Regions from separate parts of the Streptomyces sp. NPDC002698 genome, predicted to be linked through region 4. Evidence: riboswitches for the same ligand, from Rfam matches in the RefSeq annotation. Region 4 holds a riboswitch; each other region holds the start of a gene.

What was found. Region 4 has a riboswitch for cyclic di-AMP ahead of ACFYW9_RS15780 (peptidoglycan DD-metalloendopeptidase family protein). Riboswitches for the same ligand answer to the same signal wherever they lie in the genome.
Region 1: it holds a riboswitch for cyclic di-AMP, as region 4 does, so the genes downstream of both, ACFYW9_RS30965 (M23 family metallopeptidase) here and ACFYW9_RS15780 (peptidoglycan DD-metalloendopeptidase family protein) in region 4, are expected to answer to the same signal.
Region 2: it holds a riboswitch for cyclic di-AMP, as region 4 does, so the genes downstream of both, ACFYW9_RS06500 (transglycosylase SLT domain-containing protein) here and ACFYW9_RS15780 (peptidoglycan DD-metalloendopeptidase family protein) in region 4, are expected to answer to the same signal.
Region 3: it holds a riboswitch for cyclic di-AMP, as region 4 does, so the genes downstream of both, ACFYW9_RS26375 (peptidoglycan DD-metalloendopeptidase family protein) here and ACFYW9_RS15780 (peptidoglycan DD-metalloendopeptidase family protein) in region 4, are expected to answer to the same signal.

Annotation. Positions count from the first base shown of each region.
Region 1 is NZ_JBIAQM010000030.1:21,319-28,447, forward strand. Features, by position in the region: gene ACFYW9_RS30955 (PrsW family intramembrane metalloprotease) at 1-1,058, shown strand, start outside; gene ACFYW9_RS30960 (aldo/keto reductase) at 1,248-2,192, opposite strand; gene ACFYW9_RS30965 (M23 family metallopeptidase) at 2,317-3,354, opposite strand; cyclic di-AMP (ydaO/yuaA leader) riboswitch at 3,366-3,522, opposite strand; gene ACFYW9_RS30970 (PP2C family protein-serine/threonine phosphatase) at 3,826-4,887, opposite strand; tRNA gene ACFYW9_RS30975 (tRNA-Met) at 5,298-5,371, opposite strand; gene ACFYW9_RS30980 (dihydrofolate reductase family protein) at 5,467-6,609, opposite strand; gene ACFYW9_RS30985 (MarR family winged helix-turn-helix transcriptional regulator) at 6,692-7,129, shown strand, end outside.
Region 2 is NZ_JBIAQM010000003.1:377,663-384,791, forward strand. Features, by position in the region: gene ACFYW9_RS06490 (polyprenyl synthetase family protein) at 1-238, opposite strand, end outside; partial or broken gene ACFYW9_RS06495 (CocE/NonD family hydrolase) at 536-1,639, shown strand; cyclic di-AMP (ydaO/yuaA leader) riboswitch at 2,460-2,620, shown strand; gene ACFYW9_RS06500 (transglycosylase SLT domain-containing protein) at 2,624-3,385, shown strand; gene ACFYW9_RS06505 (HAD family hydrolase) at 3,530-4,339, opposite strand; gene fahA (fumarylacetoacetase) at 4,950-6,179, shown strand; gene recQ (DNA helicase RecQ) at 6,486-7,129, opposite strand, start outside.
Region 3 is NZ_JBIAQM010000021.1:28,679-35,807, forward strand. Features, by position in the region: gene ACFYW9_RS26360 (Glu/Leu/Phe/Val dehydrogenase dimerization domain-containing protein) at 1-576, shown strand, start outside; gene ACFYW9_RS26365 (TetR family transcriptional regulator C-terminal domain-containing protein) at 720-1,340, shown strand; gene ACFYW9_RS26370 (SGNH/GDSL hydrolase family protein) at 1,563-2,348, opposite strand; gene ACFYW9_RS26375 (peptidoglycan DD-metalloendopeptidase family protein) at 2,620-3,552, opposite strand; cyclic di-AMP (ydaO/yuaA leader) riboswitch at 3,557-3,718, opposite strand; gene ACFYW9_RS26380 (tyrosine-protein phosphatase) at 4,360-5,157, shown strand; gene ACFYW9_RS26385 (DUF6126 family protein) at 5,181-5,297, opposite strand; gene ACFYW9_RS26390 (XRE family transcriptional regulator) at 5,324-5,962, opposite strand; gene ACFYW9_RS26395 (aspartate aminotransferase family protein) at 6,071-7,129, opposite strand, start outside.
Region 4 is NZ_JBIAQM010000009.1:122,121-129,249, forward strand. Features, by position in the region: gene ACFYW9_RS15775 (pitrilysin family protein) at 1-1,261, shown strand, start outside; cyclic di-AMP (ydaO/yuaA leader) riboswitch at 1,477-1,636, shown strand; gene ACFYW9_RS15780 (peptidoglycan DD-metalloendopeptidase family protein) at 1,649-2,416, shown strand; gene ACFYW9_RS15785 (GntR family transcriptional regulator) at 2,613-3,305, shown strand; gene ACFYW9_RS15790 (HPr family phosphocarrier protein) at 3,529-3,810, opposite strand; gene ACFYW9_RS15795 (GNAT family N-acetyltransferase) at 3,986-6,814, shown strand; gene ACFYW9_RS15800 (DUF5998 family protein) at 7,029-7,129, shown strand, end outside.

The DNA.
Region 1 (7,129 bases), on a different contig from region 4:
GGGGCGCCTGCGCGGCCGCGCTCATCGCGATCGTCGCCAACAGCTTCGCGACCCGCTGGATAGCCATGACGACCGCGGATCCCTCCGGCGCCGACACGCTCGGCGCGACCGTCATAGCGCCCGTCGTCGAGGAGTCGGCGAAGGCGGCGGCCGTCCTGCTCGTCTTCCTCTTCCGCAGACGGGACTTCACGGGGATCGTCGACGGTGTCGTCATCGCCGGGGTCACCGCCACCGGCTTCGCCTTCACCGAGAACATCCTCTATCTCGGCACCGCGTTCGGCACCGACCAGCTCAGCGGGGAGAGCGGGCTCGCCTCGGTCACCGCGGCGACGTTCTTCGTCCGGGTGGTGATGTCGCCCTTCGCGCATCCGCTGTTCACCGTGCTGACCGGCATCGGCTTCGGCTTCGCGGCGCTGTCCGGCGAACGCCAGCACGCGCGCCGGGTGCTGCTGCCCATCGCCGGACTGCTGCTCGCGATGGGCATGCACGCGATCTGGAACGGCTCGGCGGGCTTCGGCCCGTTCGGGTTCTTCGGTGTGTACGCGGCGTTCATGGTGCCCGCGTTCGGACTGCTGACCTGGCTGGTCGTCTGGACCCGGCAGCGCGAGCTGCGGACCGTGCGCGCCGAACTGCCCGTGTACACCGCCGCCGGCTGGCTGGGCGCGGCCGAGCCGTGGGTCCTCGGCTCGATGCGGGCGCGGCAGCTCGCGCGCGAGTGGGCCGGCCACCACTTCGGGAAGAGCGCGGCACGCTCGGTGGCGGAGTACGAGGCGTACGCGACCTCGCTGGCGTTCCTGCGCCACCGGGGGCGACGGGGCCGTGCGGGCGCCGACTTCGTCGTACGGGAGCGCGAGTTGCTCGACGAGCTGTGGCGCCGCCGGGAGATCGCCCGTCCGGCCCTCACCTACGCGGCCCGCGCCACGGCACCGCTGCCCGCACCGCCGCCCTGGCCGGCCCCCGGGTACGGCTACATCGCCCCGCCGGCCCGGCCCTACGGCCCACCGGCACAGGCACCCGCGCCGGCCCCGTATCCCGCGTACAACCCGTACCGCTCCTAGGGCCCGACGTTCGGATCATGCGGCGGGACGCGGGGCAGCCGACAAGGCACCGCACCTCGGCGCCACCTGATCCGAACGACGGGCCCTGGGGCCCGACGCCCGGGACCGGCCGGTCCCGCACCACCGGTCCCGCGCCCGCGCCACGGACCGGCGGGGGTACCCCGGGTCCGCGTGCCCGCGCCACGGCCGTTACGCCGACGCCTGCGTCAAGCGCGTGAGTTCCTCGTCCGTCAGCACCAGGTCCGCGACCCCCAGCAGGGCCGGGAGCTGCTCCACGGTGCGGGCGGAGGCGATGGGCGCGGCGACCGTCGGCTGTGCGGCCAGCCAGGCGAGGGCGACCGTCGGTACGGCGACGCCGTGGGCCGCGGCGATCTCGTCGAGGGCGGCGAGGACCAGCGGCCCGCGTTCCGTGTCGAGGTGCTTGGCCGCGCCCGCGGCCCGGGCCGAGTCGACCGTCGTGCCGGGGCGGTACTTGCCGGTGAGGAAACCGGAGGCGAGCGCGAAGTACGGGACGGCGGCCAGACCGGCCCGGGAGGCGACCTCCAGCAGGGAGCCCTCGTAGGTGTCGCGCGAGACGAGGTTGTAGTGCGGCTGGAGCGCGACATACCGCGCGAGACCCTCGCGGTCGGAGAACTCCAGGGACTCCCGCAGCCGCTCCGGAGAGATGTTGGAGGCGGCTATGTACCGCACCTTGCCGGCCGTCACCAGCTCGTCGAGGGCACCGATGATCTCTTCGACCGGCACGTCCGGCTTGTCGAAGTGCGTGTAGTAGAGGTCGATGTGGCCGGTGCCCAGGCGGCGCAGCGACGCGTCGGCCGCGGCCTTGATGTTGGCACCGGACAGACCCGGGTACGCGGGGTGCTGGCTGACCTTGGTGGCGACCACGATGTCCTCGCGGTTGCCGCGGGTCCTCAGCCACTTGCCGATGATGGTCTCGGACTCGCCGCCCTCGTTGCCCTCGATCCAGGCGGAGTAGGAGTCGGCCGTGTCGAGGAAGTTGCCTCCGACGGCCGCGTAGGCGTCGAGCACGGCGAAGGACCGGGTCTCGTCGGCCGTCCAGCCGAAGACGTTGCCCCCGAGGGAGAGCGGGAAGACCTCGAGGTCGGACGAACCGAGCTTGCGAAGAGAAGTCATGTACGGGCTCAACACCCGGCCCGGATGGATGTATTCCGCAATCACCCGGGCCGTCGTCCGCACCGGGACGACCGACAGCCCTGACGTCGGGGGGGTTGACGTCAGGGCTGCCGGAGATCGGAGATCAGGGGTTGAGGCCCTTGCTCTGGAGCCACGCCATCGGGTCGATGCCGGTGGCGGCGCCGCCGGCGTGCACTTCGAGGTGCAGGTGCGCCCCGGTGACGTTGCCCGTCGCACCCACGCGCCCGATGACATCACCGGTGGCGACCTTCTGGCCCACGCTGACGCTGATCGACGACTGGTGGCAGAACCACAGCTCCGTACCGTCGTCGAGGGTGAGGATCGTGCGGTAGCCGTACGCTCCCGCCCAGCCGGCCTCGGTGATGGTGCCGCTGTGGATCGCCTTGAGAAGCGTGCCGGTGGGCGCCGCGAAGTCGAGTCCGGTGTGGTAACCGGAGGACCACAGGGCACCGGCCTCGCCGAAGGTCGAGGTCAGCGTGTACGAGGACGTCGGCAGCGAGTAGCTCTTGGCGAGCTCGGCGAGGCGCTCCTGCTCGGCCTTCGCCTTGGCCGCCTCCTCCGCCTTCTCCTTCGCGGCGTCGGCCTTGGCCTCGGCTTCGTTCTGCTGCTTGACGGCGAGGTCGACGGCCTTCTTCGCGGCGACCGTCTGGGCGGCCTTCTGCGTGGCGGTGTCGGCCTGGTTCTGCTGCGCCTGGGCCTGCTGCATGATGCGGTCGCGCAGCGCCTCACCGGCGTCGGTGGTGCCCTGGGCCTCGTCGGCGCTGGTCAGGCCGGCGGTGGTGAACGGGGCCGTGGAGCCCTTGGGAGCGCTGGATCCGCCGTCCGATATCAGGGCCCTGGCCGACTCGGTGACCGACGACAGGTCGGGCATCGAGATCGAGACGGGCGCCTTGTCCGGAGCGGCGCTGGCGATGCCGCCGCCTCCGACGGCGGCTATGACGCCGACGCCGAGAACCGTGGAGCTACGGGCGAGTCCGCCGCCGCCGCGCTGCTTGCCCGTGCGGTGCCGGCCGCGGACGGGAGCGACGGAATCCGCGGTGGGATTCCACTCCTCCCAGGGACCCTCGTCCTTGCCGTAGCCGAAGGTGTGCGTTTCGTTCGGCGCGAACGGGGTTGGCTGAGCGGGCCGGTTGGACGCCACGTGAGCGCACTCCTTTCCTTCCTTGCCGCCTACCGGGTTAGCTGACGGGTTCGGAGCAGGAAGGTCTCCTACGCGCGTACGGCCACCGTGCTTCCACGGCGGAATACGCCCGATTCACCCCACGAGTTGGTTCCCCGGTTCCCTTACGGGATTCGGCGCGTGCGCACGGAGCCGCCTCTTGTGACGGTTGTGACGACCGCGCTGCGTTATCGAACGTTAATAGACCCAGGCACCGAATTCCAAGCTGTTCCGACTGATCATTAACGGCTCTTGGCCAGGACTTTGGGGTCATGAGCGATGAAAAACGGGCGAGTTGACCTCACGGTGTCGACACGGGTTTCCCTGACGGTGAGTCAGGTGCTACGCGGAGGGACACCGTCCGGTCACCGCTCGTGACCGAGCCCGGAAAAGCCGTCGCCCAGGGGGTGGAAGACCTCCCGGACGACGGGTGCCCCCCTCGGCGAGCACCCGTCACGGGCGCCGGACGGCGAGCAGCGCCATGTCGTCCGTCAGCGCGCCGCCCGTGTGCAGGCGGGCCGCCTCGAAGAGGGCGGTCAGCAGTGTGTCGGGGCAGGGAAAGGCCCGTCCGGCCAGCCAGGCGGCCGGATCGAAGAACTCCCCCCGCGCGTCACGGGCTTCGGACAGTCCGTCGGTGTGCAGCAGCAGCGTCGCCCCGCGAGGAAATCCCTCCCGCACCGTCGGGGCGGGCAGGCTTCCCAGTTCACTCATCCCGAGGGGCAGCGCGAAGGACTCGGCGGTGAGGGTGAGGAGCGTGCCGTCGGGACGCAGCAACAGGGGCGGCGGGTGGCCGCGGTTGACGACGCGTACGACGTCCTCGCCGTGCGGGATCTCGGCGAGGACCGCGGTCGTGAACCCCTCGGCCGCGTCGACGCTGTCGCGCCGGGTGCCCGCGCGCTTCAGCGCCCGCTCCAGGCGCTCCGCGACGCCCTCCAGGGTCGCCTCCTGCTCGGCCGCCTCCCGGAACGCCCCGACCACCGTCGCGACGGTGGCCACCGCGGTCATCCCCTTCCCCCGCACGTCCCCGACGACCAGCCGTACACCGTGCGGGGAGTCCTGCACGGCGTACAGGTCCCCGCCGATGAACGCGTCCTCCTGCGCCGCCTCGTACCGGGCCGCGACCTCCAGTCCGGCGATCCGCGCCTCGGGCTCGGGCAGCACGGCGCGCTGCGCGAACTCGGCGATCTCCCGGACGGAGGCGAGCCGTTCGTCGCCGCGCCGGACGACCGTGTTGATGAGGACGGCGAGGACCGCGGCCATCGCCACGGTGACCACCTCGGTGACCGCGTCGACCTGAAGGACTATGCCGAGGGCGAGGTGGGTGACGAGCACGGCGCCGACGGCGAGGACGCCGGCGAGAACGGTTCCGCGCAGTGAATGGAGGGGTGCGGCGACCAGGGGCGCGGCCGCGAACAGGGGGGTCGCGGTGAATTCCGCCGGGGTGAGGTAGTCGTAGACGACCCCGGCGGCGACGAACAGCACGGGCAGGGCCCGGACGAAGGCGCGTGCGTACACGATCCCGCGCGGCTCCGCTCCCGCCGCCGGACCGGGTGGCGGGACGCTCCCGGACCCGCGGACACCGCGGGACGGCCGGTCGGCCCGGTCACGGGGCTGTCCGGTCCGCCGCTCACCCGCCCGCTGCCCCGCCACCCGTCCAGAAGAACCGGTACGGGGGCGGCGGGCGACCTGTGTGGCCCGACCGGGGGAGGACACCGCCCGCCGGAGCGAACCGGGACCGGCCCGAAGGACCGCGCGAAACGGGACCGGTTCCGGAGGACCACGGCCGGAAGAAGGCGAAGCGGCCGAAAGGCGGCGGGAGAAGGCGGAGGGAAGCCGGAAAAGAGCCTGGAGCGGCCGGCGGAACCGGTGGGGCAAACACCAAGGGCCGGAACTCGTGAATCCGAGTTCCGGCCCTTGGCCTTCAGTAGCGGGGACAGGATTTGAACCTGCGACCTCTGGGTTATGAGCCCAGCGAGCTACCGAGCTGCTCCACCCCGCGTCGTTGAAACCAGTGTACGCCATCCGCGGGACCCGGAGCACACCCGTTTAAACGCACCCCTCCAGCGGCGCCGGCACCCGGCTTCTCCCCGGCTTCTACCCGGCCACCAGGTGCCGGTTGGGGGCCTTGGCGCGGTCCGCGTACTCGGGCAGGACGGCGACCTGGACGCCCGCGGCGGCGAGGAGCCCGTTCCCGTCGGCGTCCCTGACGAACGTGTCGGGCTCGCGCCAGGCGGTGACGACCCGTCGCACACCGGCGTCCAGGATGAGCCGGGCGCACGGAGCGGGCCGGGAGGCGCGGTGGGCGCACGGTTCCAGGCTGCTGTAGACGGTGGCGGCGGCCAGCCGGGGATCGGCCGGGCCGATCTTGGCGAGGGCGGCCTCCTCGGCGTGCACGACGGGATCGCCGCCCTCGCGGGAGTGGCCCCGGGCCAGCTCGGTCCCGTCGGCCGCGACCACGACGGCGCCCACGCTGAACGCGGTCTTCGAGGGCGGGCACAGCTCCGCCAGCTCGCAGGCGAGCTCCAGCCACCGCCGGTCCGCGGCGGAGGCGAGCGAGCCGGTGCCGGGCGCGGTGGGGATGTAGCGGATGAGCACGACGTCGCCGACGGGCCGCGTCTCCACCAGCCGCATCCGGCCCAGGGGGTACTCCCCGGTCCCGAACAGCCGCGGCGCGTCCGGCTGCCCGACGAAGAGGGGGGCGACGGCGAGCTGGAGCTCGTCGGCGAGTTCCTCGCGCACGAGCTGGGTGTGGACCTTGCCACCCCCTTCGACCATGAGGCGGCGCACCCCCCGTACGTCGTGGAGGTGTTCCAGGAGCACACGCCAGTCGAGTCCGGGTCCGGTCGGGACGACGTCCACGCCGACGATCCCCTTCAGCAGGGCGGACGCCCGCAGCGCGCCCTCGTCCGTCGTGTAGACGATCTTCTCGCCGCCCGTGTGCCAGAACCGGGCCCCCGGGTCGAGCTCACCGGAACCGCTGACGGTGACCTTCAGGGGGTATTCGGGGCGGCCGCCGGCGACACGGGCCGCACGCCGTTCGGCGGAGTTGACCAGGAGCCGCGGATTGTCCGTGCGCAGGGTGCCGGCGCCCACCAGGATCGCGTCGCTGGAGGCCCGCACCTCGTCGACCCGGTCGAAGTCGGCCGGGCCCGAGAGCAGCAGCCGCTCGGGGCCGGTGTCGTCCAGGAAGCCGTCGAGGGAGACGGCGGCGGACAGCAGGACGTAGGGACGGGGCATCGGGACGCTTCCTCCGGTCGCACGCGCGCGGTGAGATTCGAGCGCAGTGGTTCAAGTTTTAAACAATACCTAGACTGGTCTCATGACGACCCGCTGGCTGACCGCCGACGAACAGCACGCCTGGCGCTCGTACCTCTCCGCGAGCTCCCTCCTGGAGGACGCCATCGACCGCCGGCTCCAGGCGGAGGCGGGGATGCCCCACCTTTACTACTCCATCCTGGCCAAGCTGTCCGAGGCACCGGAGCGGAAGCTGCGGATGACCGACCTCGCCGAGGCCCAGAAGATCACCCGCAGCCGTCTGACGTACGCCGTGACCCGGCTGGAGAAGGACGGCACCGTACGCCGGGAGGGCTGCCCCACCGACAGGCGCGGGCACATGGCCGTCCTCACCGACGAGGGCATGACCCTCCTGGAGCGGGTCGCGCCGGGGCACGTCGAGACGGTGCGGACGGCGATCTTCGACCATCTGACCCCCGAGCAGGTGCGGCAGCTGGACGAGATCTGCGGAACCATCACCCGG
Region 2 (7,129 bases), on a different contig from region 4:
CCGAGGGCACGACACCCGGCGCGTAGGGGTCGCCGAACTGCGCGGCGAGCATCACGAGCAGCGGCCTGAACCGCTTGCCGCCGGCGCGCACGAGGTGCTGGGCGGCTTCCGTGATGAACGGGACCTCGCTCTTGGTGGCTTCGAGCAAACCCTCCTCGACAGCCGCCAATCCGGCCTGGACATCGGCTTCGAGAGCCTGGTCCCGCACGCTCAGCCCGAACGGCCCGACGACGGTCACGAGAGGTTCTCCTGTCTGCTGACGATCACATGGCGAACTCGGTCGATCATTCGGTCGATGACACGGTTTGTCGATGTGTCGCTGCCATCACTCAAGTCAGCGTATCCGGTCACGTTTCGATCACCGCGAGCGCCCACCGTCCCCCGGTCCACTTCGCTCCGCCAGGTGGTGGGCGCGAGTACACCCGGAAGGCACACGGGAAGCACCTGCGTGCCCCAACGGCGGGTACCCCGGCTCACGGGCGCCATCCCACCACCGACTGTATGTTCATGATCGGATGATGTGAAACGATTTACGATGACATGCGGCGAAATACCCGTGATTCCGTCCTCCGAGGTGACGCTCACGCACATCCGTACGCCCTTCCCTTACGAGACCCACTCACGAGGACGCCCTCATCCCTCTCCCGGGCGGCACCCGTCCGGACTCCTCGGTCCGGCGGCCGCCGGACCGAGGAGTCCGTACCAGCACCCCTGGAGCACCTCCCGTACCGCCTGACCGACTGGACGGCCCCGCGGGACCAGCAGCGCCACCCCTGGTACGCCGGGCACGGCCACGCCTCCGTCCGCGTGGATGTACGCGGCCACGGCAATGTCGACACGCATGCCCGGTCGCCACTCACACTCGGTCGGCCCGACCGCTCGCCTTCGCCGCCCGCCGGACCCCGCACACGGGGGCGAGGGCATGTGGCGGAGCATGCGGGAGAAACGGCTGGAAGCGATCGTCCGCGCCGCGCACACCCGGCCGGCGCACCGGACCAGGGACGCGCACCGGCGCCACGACAGCCTCCGCAAGGAGTACGGGGCCGTCCGCGCCGCGGTCCTCGCGGTCGGCGGCCGGCACGACCCGCACCGCGACACGGTGCCGCGTCCGGTGCGGAACCCGCCGCCGGACCGCGTACGAGGTCTCATCGGCTCCTGGTCCCGCCAGTACCCGGACCGGGGCCTGCCGCCGGGACCGGCCATCGGCTTCCTCCAGGAGACGCCGCGCCGGTGGGACCACTGGCTCAGGGACAAGGAGACGGACGCACTCTCCGTCCCCCTTCCGCGCTCGTACGTGATGGACGCGCACCCTCCGGCGACGGTGCACGCGCGGATCCCCGGCCACCGGGTAAGCGACCCGGCCCGGCCCTCACCCTCGGTGACCCCGGTCGCGTACGCGCTCCGGGGCGTCCTGAACCTCTCGGCGTGCCGGGGCCCCGGCCGGGCGGTTCCCCGGGAGCCGGGCACCACGGAGAACGTGGTGCTCGACCTGAACGCCATCGGCTACGCGTTCCCGGCATGCCATCGGATCCGGCTGGGCGTCTCCTCCGCGTACCGACCCTGGATCCGGCCCCAGCCGGGCTCGGAGGCGGGCTTCACCCTGGAGCCGATCGGCAGCGTCCCGCAACTCCCCATACGGGCAACGGAGTCGGACACCTCGGCCACCTCGGCCACCTGCGGCGCACAGGACTTCGTCACGACCGACGAACCCGTCCGCGAGGACGGCGACGAGGTCGTCTTCCACCGGACCCGGGAGAAGCGCTTCCGCGCACAGCTGGCTGACCGGGCGCACCAGCACGGGAGTTCACTCCCCGGACCGCTACGCATCCACACGCACCCCAGGCCCGGGCCGGCGCGACGCGCTCACGGCGCGGGCCCCGGCGTATCACCGCGCGCCGGACGGCGGCAGGACGCTCCCGTACCGAACACCGGTGGCACGAGGCGCACTTGACCGCCCACCGGCCCGAGTCCGGACCACGTCCGGGCGGCTTCGGACCACGTCCGGGCAGCTTCGGTTTACGTCCGGGCGGCCTCGGCTCGCGTCCGGGCGGCTTCGGCTCGCATGCAGGCGGCGCTCCCACCGCCGGGCGGACGCGTTCCCGATGTGTCCCGCGCCACAATTCCCGCCACACCAGGGGCCGCTCAGCACCCCGTGAAGAGCTCGGCGACGGCTTCCATCGCAAGCGCAATGCCCGAATTACCCCTCATGCCGCCTTGATGCTCTTTGGTCTCGTGAGTTGAGTCACCGGCGAACCGGACCCCCGCCGCGCGCCCTTCCCGGCCCAACCCGTTTGCCAAAGGCAAGTTGAGGATCCAATTCCGGCGCAATCGGACTTTTCGCCTGTGCATCAACCAGGAGAAAGCGATCTTCGCGGTCAAATCTCGTCTTGTTTCGGACATGTGCTCTCGCATACGTTCTGGTCGAACCCGGGCGGATCGCCGAATCCTGCCGCCGCCCGGCAACCCATCGACCCACGCACGGCAGGAGCGGGGGAACCACAGGTAAGCCGCCGATCCGGGCACACCGGACCGGCTTGGGGTGAAGCCGTGCCAACAGCGCGGCCGGGCATCTCCCGCCCGAACCCGACAGCTCACCTCGCAGGCGTCGGAGAGGACATTCGTCATGCCCGTACGAGGCAAGCACCGCCGCATGAAGACCAACGTCATCACCCGGGGCATGATCGCCGCCGGAACGGGCGGCATCGCCCTCGCCCTCCCGCTCGTGAGCGCCACCGGCGCCAGCGCCGCCACCCCGGCGCAGGCCCCGCAGGCCGCCCACACCGCGGTGGTTCCCAACGTGGAGCTCGTCACCTACAAGGTGGTCGCCGGCGACACGCTCTCCACGGTGGCGAAGAAGTACCCCAAGAGTGGCGGCTGGAAGAAGCTGTACGCGGCGAACCGCGCGGTCATCGGTGACAACCCCGCCCACCTCCGTCCGGGCCTGAAGCTGACCGTGGGCACGAAGACGCTGAAGTCGACGACCGTCCGCACCACGGCGAACGCGACCACCGCCGTCGCCAAGCCCAAGGCGGCCACCGTCACCCAGGCCTCCGCCAAGACGTACGCCGACAACCTCGACGGCTGGATCAAGGAATCCCTGGACGTCATGGCCAAGGCGGGCATCCCGGGCAGCTACGACGGCATCCACCGCAACGTGATGCGCGAGTCCTCCGGCAACCCCAACGCCATCAACAACTGGGACTCCAACGCCGCCGCGGGCATCCCCTCCAAGGGCCTCCTCCAGGTGATCGACCCCACGTTCCGGGCGTACCACGTGGCCGGCACGTCGTGGAACATCTACGACCCGGTCGCCAACATCACCGCGGCCTGCAACTACGCGGCCGACAAGTACGGCTCGATGGACAACGTCAACGGCGCCTACTGATCGCACCCCGCACCCCGTCTTCCTCCGCACCCGCCGACGGCGCCTTCCCGGCCCGTCGGCGGGTGCGTCGCGGTCGCGTCGGCCGGTGTGCGTTTTGCTGGTGCGCCGGGCGTCGCGACGGGGCGAACGTCGCCTGTCGCGGCGCTAGAAGCCGAAGAGGCGCTCCAGCACGACCGCGATCCCGTCGTCCTCGTTCGACAGGGTGATCTCGTCGGCCACCGCCTTCAGTTCCGGATGGGCGTTGGCCATCGCCACACCTCGGGCCGCCCAGTCGAACATCGGGATGTCATTGGGCATGTCACCGAAGGCGAGCGTCGCTTCCGGGGTGAGCCCGAGGTGCGCCGCGGCGAGAGCCAGGCCCGTCGCCTTGGTCACCCCGCATGGCTGGAGTTCGACGGTGCCGGGACCGGACATGGTGACCGTCGCCAGCGAACCGACCACTCCCCGTGCCGCCGACGCCAACTCGTCGTCGGACAAGGAGGGGTGACGGAGCAACACCTTGCTGATCGGCTCCGCCCAGAGGTCGTCCCGGCGCGGCACCCGCACCGCCGGCAGAGTCGGATGCGGCATGACATAGCCCGGCTCGATGAGCGTCAGCCCGTCCACGCCGTCCTGGTCGACCGCCGCGTACAGCAGCCCGACCTCCGCCTCGATCTTGCCGAGCGCCGTCTCCGCCAGTTCCCTGTCCAGGGTCACCGACCACAGCATGCGGTCCGCGCCGGCGTCGTACAGCTGCGCCCCCTGCCCGCACACCGCCAGTCCCTCGCCGCCGAGTTCGTCGAGAAGCGGTCGCACGCGCGGTGCCGGTCGGCCCGTGACCACGAGATGCCGGGCACCTGCCTGGGTCACCTTCGCCAACGCGGCCCGTGACCGGTCGGAGAGTGTGTCGTCGCCGCGCAGCAGCGTTCCGTCCAGGTCAGTGGCGATGAGTGAATATGCAGTCGGAGCGGCCATGATCCGAAGAATACGGATCGAACGACTCATCGGCCCGGCCTGAACCGGACGACGTCCGGTATCCCGTCAGCATCGCCGTTCACCGCACGGTGGTAAGCGCGTTGCGACCGCTTCGGATCACCCACGCTCCACTTCCGTCCACACCGACTTTCCCGCACACGACCGACCACATTTCCCCAACACCCCCTGGACAAAGGCCAACTCGCCGAAAGCCATCTCGGCCGCCGTACCGCACCACGCCGGCCGCCGGGGCCGGACATCGGCAAGTCCGTTCGCGGACAGGCTCGTTGGGCCGGGCAGAGACGAACCCCTCCCGCCTCGGAAAGTGCGCCACGGAACCGTACGAGACAGTCGCGGGCAGCCCCGGGCAGCCAGGAGCAGGTCCGTGAAGCGCGGCCACGGAACCGGGAAGCGGCACCCGTCACCCGGCTTCGGCGCACCCGCCGCCCAGCGACCTCCGGCTCCGCGCGGGACCAATACGGACATTGCAAACCCTTTAGGCCCTGCCGCAGCGGGGACACTCCCCCGTAACGTGTGCCCCGACCACATGAAACGCGTGGAACGCATGGATCACATGGCGAGTACGAATCCGAAAGCGAGGCACCAACCGATGCCCCCCTTCGATGTCCCCGAGGGTGACCCCTTCGGCCCGCACAACCTGCCGTACGGCGTGTTCTCCCTGACCGACCCGGCCGGCGACCCCGAGCGACGCGTCGGCGTACGGCTCGGCGACCACGTGCTCGACGCGGGCGCGGCGGCCCGTTCCCTCGGCTCCCCTTACGCCGGGCTGCTCGCGCAGCCGACCCTCGACCCGCTGCTCGCCGCGGGCCGCACCGCCTGGTCCGATGTCCGGCGCGCGCTGACGGCCTGGGTGACCGTCCCGGCCCACCGGGAGACCCTCGCTCCCCATTTCCACCCGCTCACCGACGTGACGCTGCACCTCCCCTTCACCGTCGCGGACTACGTCGACTTCTACGCCTCCGAGAACCACGCCCGGAACGTCGGCCAGATCTTCCGTCCCGATGCCGCCGACTCCCTCACCCCGAACTGGAAGCACCTGCCGATCGGCTATCACGGCCGCTCCGGCACGGTCGTGGTGTCCGGCACGGATGTCGTCCGCCCCTCGGGCCAGCGCAAGGCCCCCGCGGACGCCGCCCCGGTCTTCGGCCCCTCGGTCCGCCTGGACATCGAGGCGGAGGTCGGCTTCGTGGTCGGCACCCCCTCGGAACAGGGCCGTCCGGTGTCCCTCGGCGACTACCGCGACCACGTCTTCGGCCTCTGCCTGCTCAACGACTGGTCGGCGCGTGACGTCCAGGCCTGGGAGTACGTCCCGCTCGGCCCCTTCCTCGGCAAGTCCTTCGCCACGTCCGTGTCGGCGTGGATCACCCCGCTGGACGCCCTCGACGACGCCCTGGTGGCCCCGCCCGTCCGCACGCACCCCCTCCTCCCCTATCTCGACGACGCCTCCGAGGAACCGGGCGGCTACGACCTCCGGATCTCCGTGGCCGTCAACGGCCACGTCGTCTCGGAACCCCCCTTCTCCACCATGTACTGGACGGCCGCCCAGCAACTGGCCCACATGACGGTCAACGGCGCCTCCCTGCGCACCGGTGATCTCTACGGGTCCGGGACCGTCAGCGGCCCGTCGGAGGGCGAGCGCGGCTCGCTGCTCGAACTCACCTGGAACGGACGCGACGCCCTCGAACTCCCCGACGGCAAGCGCACGTTCCTCGAGGACGGCGACGAGGTCACCATGACGGCCTGGGCCCCCGGTCCGGGCGGGACCCGGGTGGGCCTCGGCGAGGTCAGGGGCCGCATCACACCGGCCGTCTCCCTGTAGGACTCTCCGGGGCAACTCTCCGGGGCGGGCCCCATCAGGAGGCCCCGGCAGAAGCTTTCGGGGATGCCTTCGGGATACCTCGACAGAGCTCCCGCAGAGGTCCGGCAGCGGTCCGGCAGAGGTCGGAGACGCCTCGGGCGCGGCTCCCGCGGAGGTTCCCGGCGGGAACGAGTCCGTGTCACGGTGGCCAGGATCCTGGCCACCGTGCCCCGCGGAGTCCGGCGACCCCGGCGGGGCCGACGGGGTGGCGGGGTGGCGGGGTCGGCAGAGCGTCCCCCCTGTCCCCGGTCCTCTGCGTCGGGCCGACTACATCCAGTCCTCGGGCTCCGGCTCCTGGTCCAGCTCGGGCCAGTCCGGGTCCGGTGCCGCGGCCGCCGCACCCGGCGCCGCCTCGGGTCTGCCGCCGTCCCCCGGGGCAGCGGGCGTGCCGTCGGCGAGCGAGGCGAGCACCCCGATGACACCCTCCCCGTAGGTCGCCAGCTTCTTCTCGCCCACTCCGCTGATACCGCCCAGCTCCTTCACGGAGGTGGGCCACACCGTGGCGATCTCCCGCAACGTGGCGTCGTGGAAGATGACGTACGCCGGGACTCCCTGTTCCCGCGCCTGCTCCGCCCGCCAGGCGCGCAGTGCCTCGAACGCGGGAACGAGCTCCGCGGGCAGTTCGGCCACCGCCGCCTTGGCCTTGCGCTCACCCTTGGGTGCCGACGACCGGGACGTGACCGGCTTCGGCGCCTCCTTGCGCAGCAGCACGTCGCGCTCGCGCCGCAGCACGGTCCCGCTCGCGTCGGTCAGCACCAGCGTGCCGTACTCACCCTCGACCGCGATCAGCCCCTGGGCCAGCAACTGCCGTACGACACCGCGCCATTCGGACTCCGCCAGCTCCGCGCCGATACCGAAGACGGACAGCTGGTCATGGTCGAACTGGATCACCTTGGCGGTCTTGCGCCCCA
Region 3 (7,129 bases), on a different contig from region 4:
ACCGCGCGCTTCCTCGCGTGCGCGGGACTCAGGATCGTGGCCGTCGCCGACGTCAAGGGAACCATCGCGAACCCGGACGGCCTCGACGTCGAGGCACTGCTCGCGGCACGGGACGCCTACGGAACGGTCGACCGCGCGGTACTGCGCCCGGCAGACCGCGAACTCCCCGGTGACGCCTGGCTGTCCGCCGATGCCGAGGTCCTGGTGCCCGCCGCGGTCTCGTACGCGATCGACACGGCGAACCAGCGGGAGATCACGGCCCGTTGGATCGTCGAGGCTGCCAACATGCCCGTCCTCGCGGACGCGGAGGAACTGCTCGCCGCGCGCGGGATCACCGTCCTGCCCGACGTCGTGGTCAACTCCGGTACGAACGCCTGGTGGTGGTGGACCCTGTTCGGCGACATCGGCGCCGACGCGGACGAGGCGTTCGCCCACACCCGGCGCTCCATGCGCGCCCTGATCGACCGGACGCTCGCGCGCGCGGAGGCCGACGGCACGACCCCGCGGGCCGCCGCCCACGCCATCGTCACCGACCGGCTGCCGGTCATCGCGGAGCGGTTCGGCTGGTACCGCTGAGGAACGCGGCGCCGGGCCGGGGGCGGCGATTCCTGCCGCGAGGAGAGTTCACCGGCCGACGGCGGGCGCGGCCGGCCGGAGCCGGCCCGGACCCGCTCCGCTCCTGTCGGGGCTTCCGGCAAAGGGCTGTGTAGGGTTGCCGCGTGGCGAGAGTCCGGTTGAGCGTGGCGGAGCGGCGTGAGGAGTTGCTGCGCGCCGCCGTGGAACAGATCGAGGCGCGAGGCGTCGCGGCGGTACGGATCGCCGACGTGGCCTCGGCCCTCGGCGTGAGCAACGCGCTGGTGCTGTACCACTTCTCGACGAAGGAGAAGCTGGTCGCCGCCGCGTTCACCTACGCGGCCGAGGACGACCTCGCCCATCTGCGCAAGCTGCTCGGCCGCCGTACGACGGCGCTGCGACGCCTTCGGGCCGCCGTGCGGTGGTACGCCCCGACGGGCCAGGCCAAGGGCTGGCGCCTGTGGATCGAGGGCTGGGCGGTCGCCCTGCGGGAGCCCGCGCTGCGCGAGGTCACCCGTGATCTCGACCGGCAGTGGAAGGCCGCGATGACCGAGGTGATCGCGGAGGGCGTGGCCGCCGGCGAGTTCCGCTGCCCGGACCCCACGACCGCGGCCCTCAGGCTCACGGCGCTGCTGGACGGACTGGCGGTCCAGATGACGGCGTACTCCGGAGCGGTGTCACGGGCGCGGACCCAGGAATGGGCGGACGAGGCACTCGCCCGCGAACTGGGCCTGGAACGCGAGGCGTTGATGGCGGCGGTGCGCTAGCTGACACGGCGCCGGTCCCGTACCGGCCCCGTACCGCGCTTCGCCCGCTCCCCGGCGTGGACCGCCGGGCGGGTGGTCGTCCCGGATCCCGTCGGGAGCGGCCGGTACCCCTGATCCGCACCCGGCCCGGGGCGCCGCGGCCACCGGGACCGGGCCGGTCGGGCGCCCGGGTACCGGTCCCGACCGGCCCGGCCGGCCCTGCCGACCGGGCCGGCGCAGGTCTCAGGCGACCGACTCGATGCGCATCTTGATGTCGTCCGGGGAGAGGGCGCCCTTGGCCGCGACGTGATCGCCCGAGGACTCCCCGCGCAGCCGCCGTCCGATCCACGGGACGAGGTACTCGCGCGCCCACTGGATGTTGTCGCGGCGCACCTCCAGCGTGCCGCGCGGCGGGAGGGGCGGCCAGGGCTGGTCCGGGTCGGCCGGGACCTCCAGGCCGAGTACCTGTCCGGCACGGAGCGCCACCCGGGTGTGCCCCTCGGGAGAGAGGTGCAGCCGGTCGCCGTCCCAGGCCCGGCGGTCCTGGATCGTCTTCAGGGACCAGAGGTCGAGGACGGGACAGCCGTAGCGGTCCGCGATGGCACGCACATGCCCGTTGTAGGTGGCGATCTTGCCGCGCAGGTGCTTGAGCACGGGGACGCCACGCGTGTCGAAGCCGGTGGTCACCATGACGGTGCCGACGGCGGAGGTGAGGTCGACGATCGCGCGCTCGAAGCGTTCCGCGACCTCGTCGGGGTCGGTGCCGGGGCGGATGATGTCGTTGCCGCCTGCGCAGAACGAGACCAGGTCCGGGCCGAGTTCCTTGGCCCTCTGGAGCTGGGACTCGACGATCTGGTCGAGCAGTTTGCCGCGCACGGCGAGGTTGGTGTAGCCGAAATCGCCTTCGGGCCTGCGGTCCGCGAGAAGTACCGCGAACCGGTCCGCCCAGCCGACGAACGCTCCGTCGGGCCCAGGGTCGCCGACGCCCTCGGTGAAGCTGTCCCCCACCGCCACGTACGACCCGATCACTGATCTGTTGTCACTCTTCGAATCGTCTGCCACATGGAGCATGATTCACCTTTTGATGTGAGCTACGCGACCGTAGGGAAGGGTTGACGGCCGGTGAGATAAGCCACTCGCCAAGCATTGGTCAACTATGGAATAAGGCTCGCGTCAAGGATGTTGAAGCAGCGATCGCCCAGGGGCCGTTGCCGCGGGCACACCGAAGGCCGGACCCGGGGGATCGAGGGGTCCGGCCTTCGGAGATCTTCCTGCCGTCAGGAGCAGGAGGCTGGGGGGGTCAGCCCACGGCGACACCGTGCGAGCGCAGGTACGCGATCGGGTCGACGTCGGAGCCGTAGTCCGGCGTGGTGCGGATCTCGAAGTGCAGGTGCGGTCCGGTCACGTTGCCCGTGGCACCGGAGAGACCTATCTGCTGCCCCTCGGTGACGGTCTGCCCCGCCGAGACGGACAGCGACGACATGTGGGCGTACTGGGAGTACTTGCCGTCGGCGTGCTGGATGACGACCTGGTTGCCGTAGGCGCCGCCCCAGCCCGCGGAGACGACGGTGCCCGCGGCGATGGACTTGAGCGTGGTGCCGGTCGGGATCACGAAGTCCACGCCCGTGTGGTAACCGCTGGACCACATGCCGCCCGCCACCTTGTAACCCGTGCCGACGGAGCTGCTCGCGACCGGCAGGGTGTAGCCGGACGAGGTGCCGGTGGAAGGGGCGGCGGAAGGGGCGGTGGAAGGAGTGGCGGAAGCGGTGTCGGAGGGGGCCGTGTCGGCGGCCTGGGTCGCCTGACCGGCCTTCGCCGAGGTGGTCGTCCGGGCGGCCGAGTGCGTGGCCGAGTGCGTGGCGGCCTTCTTGCCGAGCGACAGCTCCAGACCGGGGTGGATCAGCGACGGGTCGCCGCCGATGGCGGAGCGGTTGTCGGCGTAGATCTTCTTCCAGCCGCCGCTGACGTTCTGCTCGTCGGCGATCTTCGAGAGGTAGTCGCCGGACCTCACCGCGTACGTCTTCGTCCCGGCGGCCTTGGCGGCCTTCTTCGCGGGAACGGCGGTCGCGGCCTTCTCGACATGGTGCGCGACGGCGGTGGCCGGGGTCGCGGCGTGGGCGCCGGTGGCTCCCATCAGGGGCAGCGCGAGTGCGGCGCCACCGGTTCCGGCCACGGCGATCGAGCGGGTGAAACGCAAGGACTTGGGACGGCGGTGCTTACCCTTCGCGGGCATGACGAATTCCTCTCCGGCGCCTGCGGGGTGAGCTGTCGGGTGCGGGCTGGAGATGCCCGGCCACGCTGCTGCGCGGCTGTACCCCTAGCCTGTTCCGGAAAAGAACCGGACCAGGCGCGGAACCTGTGGGTCCCCCGCTCCTGCCGTGTACGGGTGAGTGTGCGGATTCCGGGCGGCGGCAGGATTGGGCGTCCGTCCGGATTGAGGCAGAACGTAAGCGACATGAGAGCGCGTCGACAACTATGTGCGGTTTCTGTGCGCTCGCCTTTCTTGATCCATGCGGAAACCGCCGTCACCCTCCGTGGAGCGACGATCTTCCCGACCTCTCAACCCACCTGTAAATCCAGGCAGGTTGAGTAATGAGGACGGCAACGCATCGTCACGAATATGACGCTCCTCACGCGACTCGCCCCAGGGCGCCCTATTCCAGGGCTAGTTGTAACGAAGGCACCTATTCGGACAGAACAGACAGATGCTGCATGAGCGGATATCCGGTACATCCGGATCCCTGTACGGAATGACGCGCAAAACGACACCCCCTCATGCCCTGTTTCGCCTCGATTGCCCCATGGGATCGAGGCGGCCAGAAGCGCGCGACCGGTCCATCGCGGGATTCAAACACGCATTCGACATCAGATGTCACAATGCGTCGCTCCCAGGGCGTTCCGTCCGGAAGGCATCGGCTGTGGACAACTCATTGCCCGAGGAACCCATGTCGTATCGTCGGGAGCGCGAGCCGGTACAACTGCCGACGAGCGGCGCCGAGTCCAGCACGGCGACGCCGGCGGCCGAATGGGAGGAGCCCCCGTGACGCAGCAGGTCCCGTCGACCGAGCCCGAGCTCGGCGGAGTGCGCAACTTCCGCGACGTGGGCGGACTGCCCACCGCGGACGGCCGGCGAGTGCGTCATGGGCACCTGTTCCGCAGCGGCCACCTCGCCCACGCCACGGAGGAGGACGCCGCGTTCCTCGCCTCCCTGGGTCTCCACACGATCTTCGACTTCCGTAATGCCGCGGACCAGAAGCTGGAGGGCCCGGACGTCGAACTGCCGGGCGTGCGGAACGTGAACCTCCCGCTGAGCGACCCCGCGGACGGCAGCGAGTTCTGGAAGATGGTCCGCGACGGCGATCTCGACCAGCTGCGCGCGATCCTCGGCGACGGCAAGGCCGAGAACCGGATGATCAACTCCTACCGCACGATCGTCAGGGAGCGCACGGCCGAGCACTCCCAGGTGCTGCACGCCCTGGCCGACGACAGTGTGCCCGCGCTGATGCACTGCGCGGCGGGCAAGGACCGTGCCGGGCTGTCCATCGCGGTCACCCTGCTCGCCCTCGGCGTCGAGCGCGAGGCGATCGTGGCCGACTACCTGGAGTCGAACGCCGCGCACCGCCGTTACAAGGTGCACCGCAACGGCTCCTCGGCCGGTGCCTACTCCCCCGAGGTGATGGAACTGCTCAGCCCGCTGTTCGACGCGCGCGCCGCGTACCTGACGGCCGCCTTCGAGACGATCGAGGAGACCTGGGGCAGCGTCGAGGTCTATCTGGAGCAGGGCCTGGGACTGACGCCGGAGCTGCGGGAACGCCTGCGCGGGCGGCTCCTGGACTGAGCCGCCCGCCGGGACCGGACCCCCTACTGGTTCTGCGCGCCCAGCGTGAAGAGCAGGTAGATGAAGGCCGCGAACAGGTGGCCGACGGCGACGTAGATGATCAGCCGCACCCACAGGGCGCGCGGGAACCTGTCCTCCATGGAGCGGCGGCGTTCTGTGGGTTCGGTCATGACGTCTCTCCCGAGGTGGGGTGGCCCGTCGCCGGGCCGAGGCACAGCGCGGCGACGGGGCTCTGCAGCAGGGTGTGTACGAAGAGGAGCTCGGCTCCGTCGCGTTCGGCGGCGGCGATGCGGTGCGGGGTCAGCGAGTCGAAGTGGGCGCTGTCTCCCGGCGCGAGGACGTGCGCGGTGTCCCCGAGGCGCAGACTGAGCCGCCCCCGGAGGACGTACAGCCACTCCTCGCCCGGGTGGACGCGCACGATGTCGCCCTGCGAACCGTACGGGACGTGCACACGCAGCGCCTGCATGCCGCGGCCCGCGGAGCCCGCCTGCCAGTAGGTCCAGCCCCCGGCCGGGGCCGGTTCCATGGCGGCGGCCCGTACGATCGCGTCACGGTCGGGGACCGCCTCGCCGAGCAGTTCCGAGACCGTCGTACCGTAGACACGGGCCAGCGTGAGCAGCATCGGCAGCGAGGGCTGGCGCTGTCCGGTCTCCAGCCGGGAGAGATGGGCGGGCGAGAGCCCGGCCGCGCGGGCGGCCGCCTCCAGCGTGAGGGAGGCGCTGCGGCGCAGGGCCCGGAGCCGGGGCGCCACGGCGTGCAGCTCGGCGGACGGCTCGTCGACCGCCCCTGTGTCGGCAGGGCTCATGGGACCATTGAGCCAAACAATTACCTCTGGGGCAATTTTCTTGCCCCAGAGGCAAAAGGTCCGCCGCACCCGCACCGCCTTCGCGGCGACCGCCGGTGCGGCCGGGTCTCAGCGGTTCGCCACCGCCTGCTTCACCAGCGTCTTCCCGAAGTCCCACATCAGCCCGCCGCCGTTGTGCGCGTCCTCCATCACCGCGGTGAAGGCCTCCACGAACCGGTCGACATCCCGCTCGTCGATGACCAGGGGCGGGATCAGCTTGATCACCTCCAGGTGGTCGCCGGAGACCTGGGTGAGGATGTGGTGCCGCTGGAGCAGAGGCACGACGACCATCTGCGCGAACAGACCCTTGCGCGCGGCCTGCAGCATGCTCCAGCGGCCGCGCAGCTTGAGCGACGCGGGCCGGCCGAACTCGATGCCGATCATCAGACCCCGCCCGCGCACCTCGCTGAGCAGCTCGTAGCGGTCGACCAGGGCCGCCAGCCGGGACTTCAGCAGTTCCCCGGTGATCCGCGCGTGGGCGACGGTCTGCTCGTTCTCCATCACGGAGAGCACAGCGAGCCCCGCCGCCATGGCCTGCGCGTTGGAGCCGAAACTCGCCGAGTGCACGAGGACCCGGTCCATCGAGGAGTAGACCTTCTTGAAGATCCAGTCCTTTCCGAGGGTCGCGCCCACCGGCACATAGCCGCCGGAGAGCGCCTTGGCGACGCACACCAGGTCCGGTTCGACGCCCTCCTCGTGCTGGTAGGCGTAGAAGTCCCCGGTCCGGCCGAGGCCGGTCTGCACCTCGTCCGCGATGAGCAGTGCCTTGTGCCGGTGCAGCAGCTCCTGGGCGGCGCGCAGATATCCGGGCGGGGACTCGTGGACGCCCTTCCCCTGGATCGGCTCCACGATGAGCGCGGCGACGTCGCCCTTCTTCAACTCCCTTGCCAGGGCGTCCAGATCACCGAGCGGGACGGCCGTGTCGGGCAGCAGCGGCGCGAAGCCCTCGCGGAAGCCGTCCTCGCCGTTCACGGACAGGGAACCGGTGGTCAGCCCGTGGAAGGCGTGCGCGCAGTACAGGATCCGCGGTCGGCCGGTGGCGTACCGGGCGAACTTCAGCGCGGTCTCGACCGCCTCCGTACCGCTGTTGCCGAAGAACACCCGGTCCAGGTGCGGGCTGTGGGTGAG
Region 4 (7,129 bases):
CGGCCAGCAGGTCGTGGCCGTCGAGGTGAACCTCGACGCGCCGCTGGACGCCGAGCCGGCGGGCCTGGACGGCATCGCCACGATCATGGCGCGCGCCTTCTCCGAGGGCACCGACAAGCACTCGGCCGAGGACTTCGCCGCCGAACTGGAGCGCTGCGGTGCCACGCTCGACGCGCACGCCGACCACCCCGGTGTGCGCCTGTCCCTCGAAGTGCCGGTCTCGCGCCTGGCCAAGGCCCTCGGCCTGCTCGCGGACGCCCTGAGGGCCCCCGCGTTCGCGGACAGCGAGGTCGAGCGGCTGGTGACCAACCGGCTGGACGAGATCCCGCACGAGACGGCCAATCCCGCCCGTCGTGCCGCCAAGGAGCTCTCCAAGGAGCTGTTCCCGGCGGGCGCGCGCATGTCGCGCCCCCGCCAGGGCACCGAGGAGACGGTCCAGAACATCGACGCGTCGGCCGTTCGTGCCTTCTACGAGAAGCACGTGCGCCCCGCCACGGCCACCGCGGTCGTCGTCGGTGACCTGACCGGTGTCGATCTCGACGAACTCCTCACCGACACGCTCGGCTCCTGGACCGGCTCGGCCGCCCAGCCGCGCCCCGTGCCGCCGGTGAGCGCCGACGACACCGGCCGCGTGATCATCGTCGACCGTCCCGGCGCCGTCCAGACGCAGCTGCTCATCGGCCGGGTCGGCGCCGACCGGCACGACCGCGTGTGGCCCGCGCAGGTCCTCGGCACCTACTGCCTCGGCGGCACCCTCACCTCGCGCCTGGACCGCGTCCTGCGCGAGGAGAAGGGCTACACCTACGGCGTGCGGGCGTTCGGACAGGTCCTGCGCTCCGCGCCGGACGGCACGGGTGCCGCGATGCTCGCCATCAGCGGCTCGGTCGACACCCCCAACACCGGTCCCGCGCTCGACGACCTGTGGACGGTGCTGCGCACCCTCGCGGCCGAGGGCCTGACCGACGCGGAGCGCGACGTCGCCGTGCAGAACCTGGTGGGCGTCGCGCCCCTCAAGTTCGAGACGGCCGCGGCGGTCGCGAGCACGCTCGCGGACCAGGTCGAGCAGCACCTGCCGGACGACTACCAGGCGACGCTCTACCGGCAGCTGGCCGCCACCGGCACCGTGGAGGCCACCGCGGCGGCCGTGAGCGCCTTCCCGACGGACCGTCTGGTGACCGTCCTGGTGGGCGACGCGGCGCAGATCGCGGAGCCGGTCAGGGCCCTCGGAATCGGTGAAGTCACCGTGGTGGCCGCCGAGTAGAACCGTGCGACGAGGGAGGGCCCTGACGGCTGAAGAGCCGTCAGGGCCCTTCTTTTTTCCGGAAGCCGTTCCCAAGATGTCCGTATTCGTATGACGGTCACCCTTCTGCCCTGTGGGATGCGTTACAAAAATCGTGATCCGTTTGTTGTTCGAAAGTTGCCCCGCTTAGCGTCAGTGCGGCTGTTCGTCACGCAGTGCGCCGCGCCCGCGGCACCGGGCAGTCATCGCCGAGTCCCCCATGACGCGAGTCAGGGGAGCCGGGGACCCACACGTAGTCCCTGGGGTGAATCGGACGCCCTCTCCGGAGGGGGCCCGTAGGAGACCTTCCTGCTCCGAACCCGTCAGCTAACCCGGTAGGCGAGAGGGAAGGAAAGGATCAGCCCCTACATGGCGTTCACCTGTGGCACCGGCAAACACCGTCGTACGAGCCGCGTGCACAGCACGACCACCACGACCGCCGTCGGGGTCGCGGCGCTCACCACCACCGGTGTCATCGGAACCCTGGCCGCCCCCGCGTTCGCCGCGGAAGCCTCCGTCGAGCAGACCGGACTGACCCAGACCGTCACCCTCAACGACACGGTCGCCGACCAGATCGACGCCCAGGCCTTCGCGCAGCTGCGCGCAGCCGACGAGGCCGCCGCGCGCAAGCAGGCCGAGCAGACCGCGCGCAAGCAGGCCGCGGAGCAGGCCCAGAAGCTGCGCGAGACCAAGGAGCGCGCCGCCCGCGAGGCCGAGCGCAAGCGCCTGAACACGTTCGTCATGCCGATCACCGGTTCGTACGTCTCCACCGGCTACCAGGCCAGCAGCAGCCTCTGGTCGTCCGGCAGCCACACCGGAGTCGACTTCCACGCCGCGACCGGCACGCCGGTCCACTCCGTCGGTGCCGGCACGGTCGTCACGGCCGGAGACGGCGGCGCGTACGGCAATCAAGTCGTGATCAAGATGCACGACGGCACGTACACCATGTACGGCCACCTCTCGTCCATCGGTGTGTCCGTGGGTCAGACGGTCACTCCGGGGCAGCAGATAGCCCTCTCGGGGGACACCGGCAACACCACCGGTCCGCACCTTCACTTCGAGGCCCGTACGACCGCCGAGTACGGATCGGACATGAACCCGGTCGCGTACCTGCGCTCGCACGGCGTCAACCTCTGACGACCGCTTCGCGGCTTCTTCGCCGCTTTCGATGCCCTGGCTCACCGAGCCGGGGCATCGTCGTTTCCGGACGCCGTCTGTCCAAAAAATATCCATGGATTCAGACCTGCCATCGGAAATTCAGGCTTCCTGCAATAGAGTCACTGAACAAGCGTCAATCGACGGCGTTTCACGGGGATTAAAGCGGAGGTCGGTCATGCGTATTCCGGCGCACTCGGTGTGCACGGCGATCCGTGACGACATCGTCGCGGGTGTCTACGAGCGCGGCGGCCGCCTCACCGAGGAACTGCTCGCGCGCCGATACGGCGTCTCGCGCGTCCCCGTGCGCGAGGCCCTGCGCACGCTGGAGGCCGAGGGGTTCGTGGTCACCCGCCGGCACGCGGGCGCGTGTGTCGCGGAGCCCTCCGAACTGGAGGCCGCGGACCTCCTGGAGATGCGCATGCTGCTGGAACCGCTGGGTGCCGCGAGGGCCGCGCAGCGGCGCACGGAGGCCCACCTGAAGGTGCTGCGAGGTCTGGTCAGGCTGGGGCAGGAGCGCTCCAGGCGAGGCCACAGCGAGGATCTGCGCTCGTTGGGCGGCTGGTTCCACGAGACGCTCGCGCAGGCGTCCGGCAGCCCCGCGCTCACCTCGACGCTCGCCCAGCTGCGCCACAAGATCGCCTGGATGTACTCGGTGGAGGCGCCGGCCGACCCCGCGGAGTCCTGGGCCGAGCACGGCGGCATCGTGGACGCGGTCGCCCGCGGGGACAGTGAGCGGGCCCGCGCGATCACGGCCCTGCACACCGAGCGCGCCACGGCCGCGCACCGGCTCCGATTTCCCGGCGGCGACCGGCCGGACCGTGTGAGAAGTTCGCAACATCCCGTAAACATGACGGGCCCGCGTCATTAACACGGGCGCCGTATACAAAGAGGGATATTCGGCAGGGGCTCATTCTGATGCCCTTTTACGCGTGTGTCCGGAATTTCGGCGCACGCCATTCCCGCGGCCATGGCGCGAGGTCGTACGTGCCATGCGGGGAATTCCGGGCGAGGGTACGGAAAAACGGCCGAGCCGCGCCATCCGGTGAAGGGGGGCGCGGCTCGGCCGTGTGTCCGGGTGCCTCGTGGGCGGCTCAGACGGTCTCGGGGAGCTCGTCGAGCCCCTCGGCGACCAGCTTCGCCAGACGGTCGAGAGCGGCATCCGCGCCCTCGGAGTCCGATGTGAGGACGATCTCCTCGCCGCCCTGGGCGCCCAGGCCGAGGACCGCGAGCATGGAGGCCGCGTTGACGGGGTCCCCGTCGGCCTTGGCGATCGTCACGGGGATGCCGGAAGCCGTGGCGGCCCGGACGAAGATGGAGGCGGGGCGGGCGTGGAGGCCCTCGGTCCAGCCGACGTTGACGCGGCGCTCAGCCATGTGATGCTGCCCTTCGGGTGTTCAGGGTTGTCTAGACCATTCTTTCATATCGCGAGGCGTGCCCGGACTGTCCCGGACCTCGCCCGCCGCGGTGTCGGCCGAGGACCCGTTCCGACGCCCGTCACCCTCAGACTGCCTCGCGCCGTTGTCGTACGCGAGCCGTACTCTGGGGCCCATGCAGACCTCGGCGGACCGGCACGAGTACCCAGCCCACTGGGAGGCCGACGTGGTGCTGCGCGACGGCGGCACCGCACGCATCAGGCCCATCACCGTCGACGACGCCGAACGTCTGGTCAGCTTCTACGAGCAGGTGTCGGACGAGTCGAAGTACTACCGCTTCTTCGCGCCCTATCCGCGGCTGTCCGCCAAGGACGTCCACCGCTTCACCCACCACGACTTCGTGGACCGCGTGGGTCTCGCGGCCACGGTGGGCGGTGAGTTCATCGCCACCGTGCGCTACGACCGGATCAACGCCGACGGCATGCCCGCCTCCGCGCCCGCCGACGAGGCCGAGGTCGCCTTCCTCGTGCAGGACGCCCACCAGGGCCGCGGTGTCGCCTCCGCGATGCTCGAGCACATCGCCGCGGTGGCCCGCGAGCGCGGCATCCGCCGCTTCGCCGCCGAGGTGCTGCCCGCCAACAACAAGATGATCAAGGTGTTCACGGACGCCGGATACACCCAGAAGCGCAGCTTCGAGGACGGTGTCGTACGCCTGGAGTTCGACCTCGAACCCACCGACCGGTCCCTGGCCGTGCAGCGTGCGCGGGAACAGCGCGCCGAGGCCCGCTCCGTGCAGCGGCTGCTCGCCCCCGGCTCCGTCGCCGTCATCGGCGCCGGGCGCACACCCGGCGGGGTCGGCCGCAGCGTCCTCGACAACCTCCGGGAAGCCGGGTTCACCGGACGCCTGTACGCCGTGAACGCGGCCCTCCAGGAGAAGGAACTCGACGGAGTCCCGGCCCACCGCTCCATCAGGGACATCGCCGAACCCGTCGACCTCGCCGTCGTCGCCGTGCCCGCCGAACACGTCCCCGGGGTCGTGACGGAATGCGGCGAACACGGCGTGCAGGGACTGGTGGTGGTCTCCGCCGGCTACGCCGAGAGCGGCCCCGAGGGACGCGAGCGCCAGCGCGAGCTCGTGCGGCACGCGCGCACGTACGGGATGCGCATCATCGGGCCCAACGCCTTCGGTGTCATCAACACGTCGCCCGACGTGCGCCTGAACGCCTCGCTCGCCCCCCAGATGCCCCGCCCCGGACGCATCGGCCTGTTCGCGCAGTCCGGAGCCATCGGCATCGCCCTGCTGTCCCGGCTGCACCGGCGCGGTGGAGGCGTCACGGGTGTGACCGGCGTGTCGACCTTCGTCTCCTCCGGGAACCGCGCGGACGTCTCCGGCAACGACGTACTGCAGTACTGGTACGACGACCCGGACACCGACGTCGCCCTGATGTACCTCGAATCCATCGGCAACCCGCGCAAGTTCACCCGGCTCGCGCGGCGGACGGCGGCCGCGAAGCCGCTGGTCGTGGTCCAGGGGGCACGGCACGGCGGGGCCGCTCCCCAGGGGCACGCGGTGCGGGCCACACGGCTGCCGCACGCCACCGTGTCCGCGCTGCTGCGCCAGGCCGGAGTGATCCGGGTGGACACGATCACCGAACTCGTCGACGCGGGCCTGCTCCTGGCCCGTCAGCCGCTTCCCCGGGGCCCCCGCGTGGCGATCCTCGGGAACTCCGAGTCCCTGGGGCTGCTGACGTACGACGCGTGTCTCGCCGAGGGACTCAGGCCGCTGCCGCCCCGGGACCTGACCACGGCGGCCTCGGCGGAGGACTTCCACCGGGCGCTGTCCCAGGCGCTCGCCGACGACGGCTGCGACGCCGTCGTCGTGACGGCCATACCGACGGTGGGGGAGACCCCGGCCGCCGACGCGGCACTCGCCGAGGCGCTCCGCTCCTCCGCCCTGGCGGCTCCGGCGAAACCCGTGCTCGTGGTGCACGTCGAACTGGGCGGACTCGCCGAAGCCCTGTCCGCCGCCGCGAGTACCGCCCCGCAGGCCCCCGCGACGGCACCCGGCGCGGCGCCCGGTGCCCGCTTCCACCCCTCGGACCGGTCGCCCGCCGCGGTCCGTGCCGAGCCCGCGCCGGACTCCCGGCTCATCCCCGCCTACCCCGCCGCCGAACGTGCCGTCCGTGCCCTCGCCGAGGCCGTCAAGTACGCCCAGTGGCGCACGGACGCCGGCGAGCCCGGCAAGGTGCCCGAGTACGAGGACATCGACGAGAAGGGCGCCGCCCGGCTGATCGACGACCTCCTCGCGCGCGGGGAGGGTCTGACCCTGGGAGGCGAGCAGACGGCGGTGCTGCTCGGGCTGTACGGCATCGACGTGCACAGTGCCCTGCCCGCCCCCACTCCGGACGACGCGGTGGCGGCCGCGCACTCCATCGGATACCCCGTGGCCCTCAAGACCACCGCCCCGCACCTCCGGCACCGCGCGGACCTCGGCGGCGTACGCCTGGACGTGGCGGACGAGGAGCAGCTGCGCCGGGCGTACGCGGAGCTGACCGAGCTGTTCGGGCCACCCACGGTGCTGCGCCCGGTCGTGCAGGCGATGGCGCCGCGCGGTGTCGACACGGTCGTCCGCGCGGTGATCGACCCGGCGGCCGGGGCGGTCCTCTCCTTCGGGCTCTCCGGAGCCGCCTCCGAACTGCTCGGGGACACCGCCCACCGGCTGATCCCGGTCACCGACCGGGACGCGGCCTCGCTGGTCCGGTCGATCAGGACGGCACCGCTCCTGTTCGGCTGGCGGGGCTCCGCGCCGGTCGACACGGCGGCCCTCGAAGAGCTGATGCTGCGCATCTCCCGGCTGGTCGACGACCACCCGGAGGTCGTCGCGGTCTCGCTGGAGCCGGTGGTGGTCGCCCCGGCCGGTCTGAGCGTCCTCAGCGCCACGGTACGGCTGGCCCGCGCCCCGCTCCGGGACGACCTCGGCCCCCGGACACTGCCTGTCGTCTGAGCCGTCTGAGCAGTCCGATCCGCCTGAGCCGTCCGGGCCGTCCGAGTCGTGCGGGGCGCCGGAAGAGGGTGGCACTGTGACGGCGGGCACCCCGACCGGACGCCTGCCGTGCCCGCGTCGCACCGGTCACCCTGCGCGATTCGGTCTGATCCGTCCACGACAGACCCGAGCGAGCGGTGCCTCGCAGTCAGTGGGCCCCCGTAGGATGGACGGCATGGCCAAGACCAGTACGACGACCCAGGGGCTGCGAGCGGCGATCGAGCGCAGCGGCTACTACCCGGCCCTCGTGGCCGAGGCGGTGGAGGCCGCGATCGG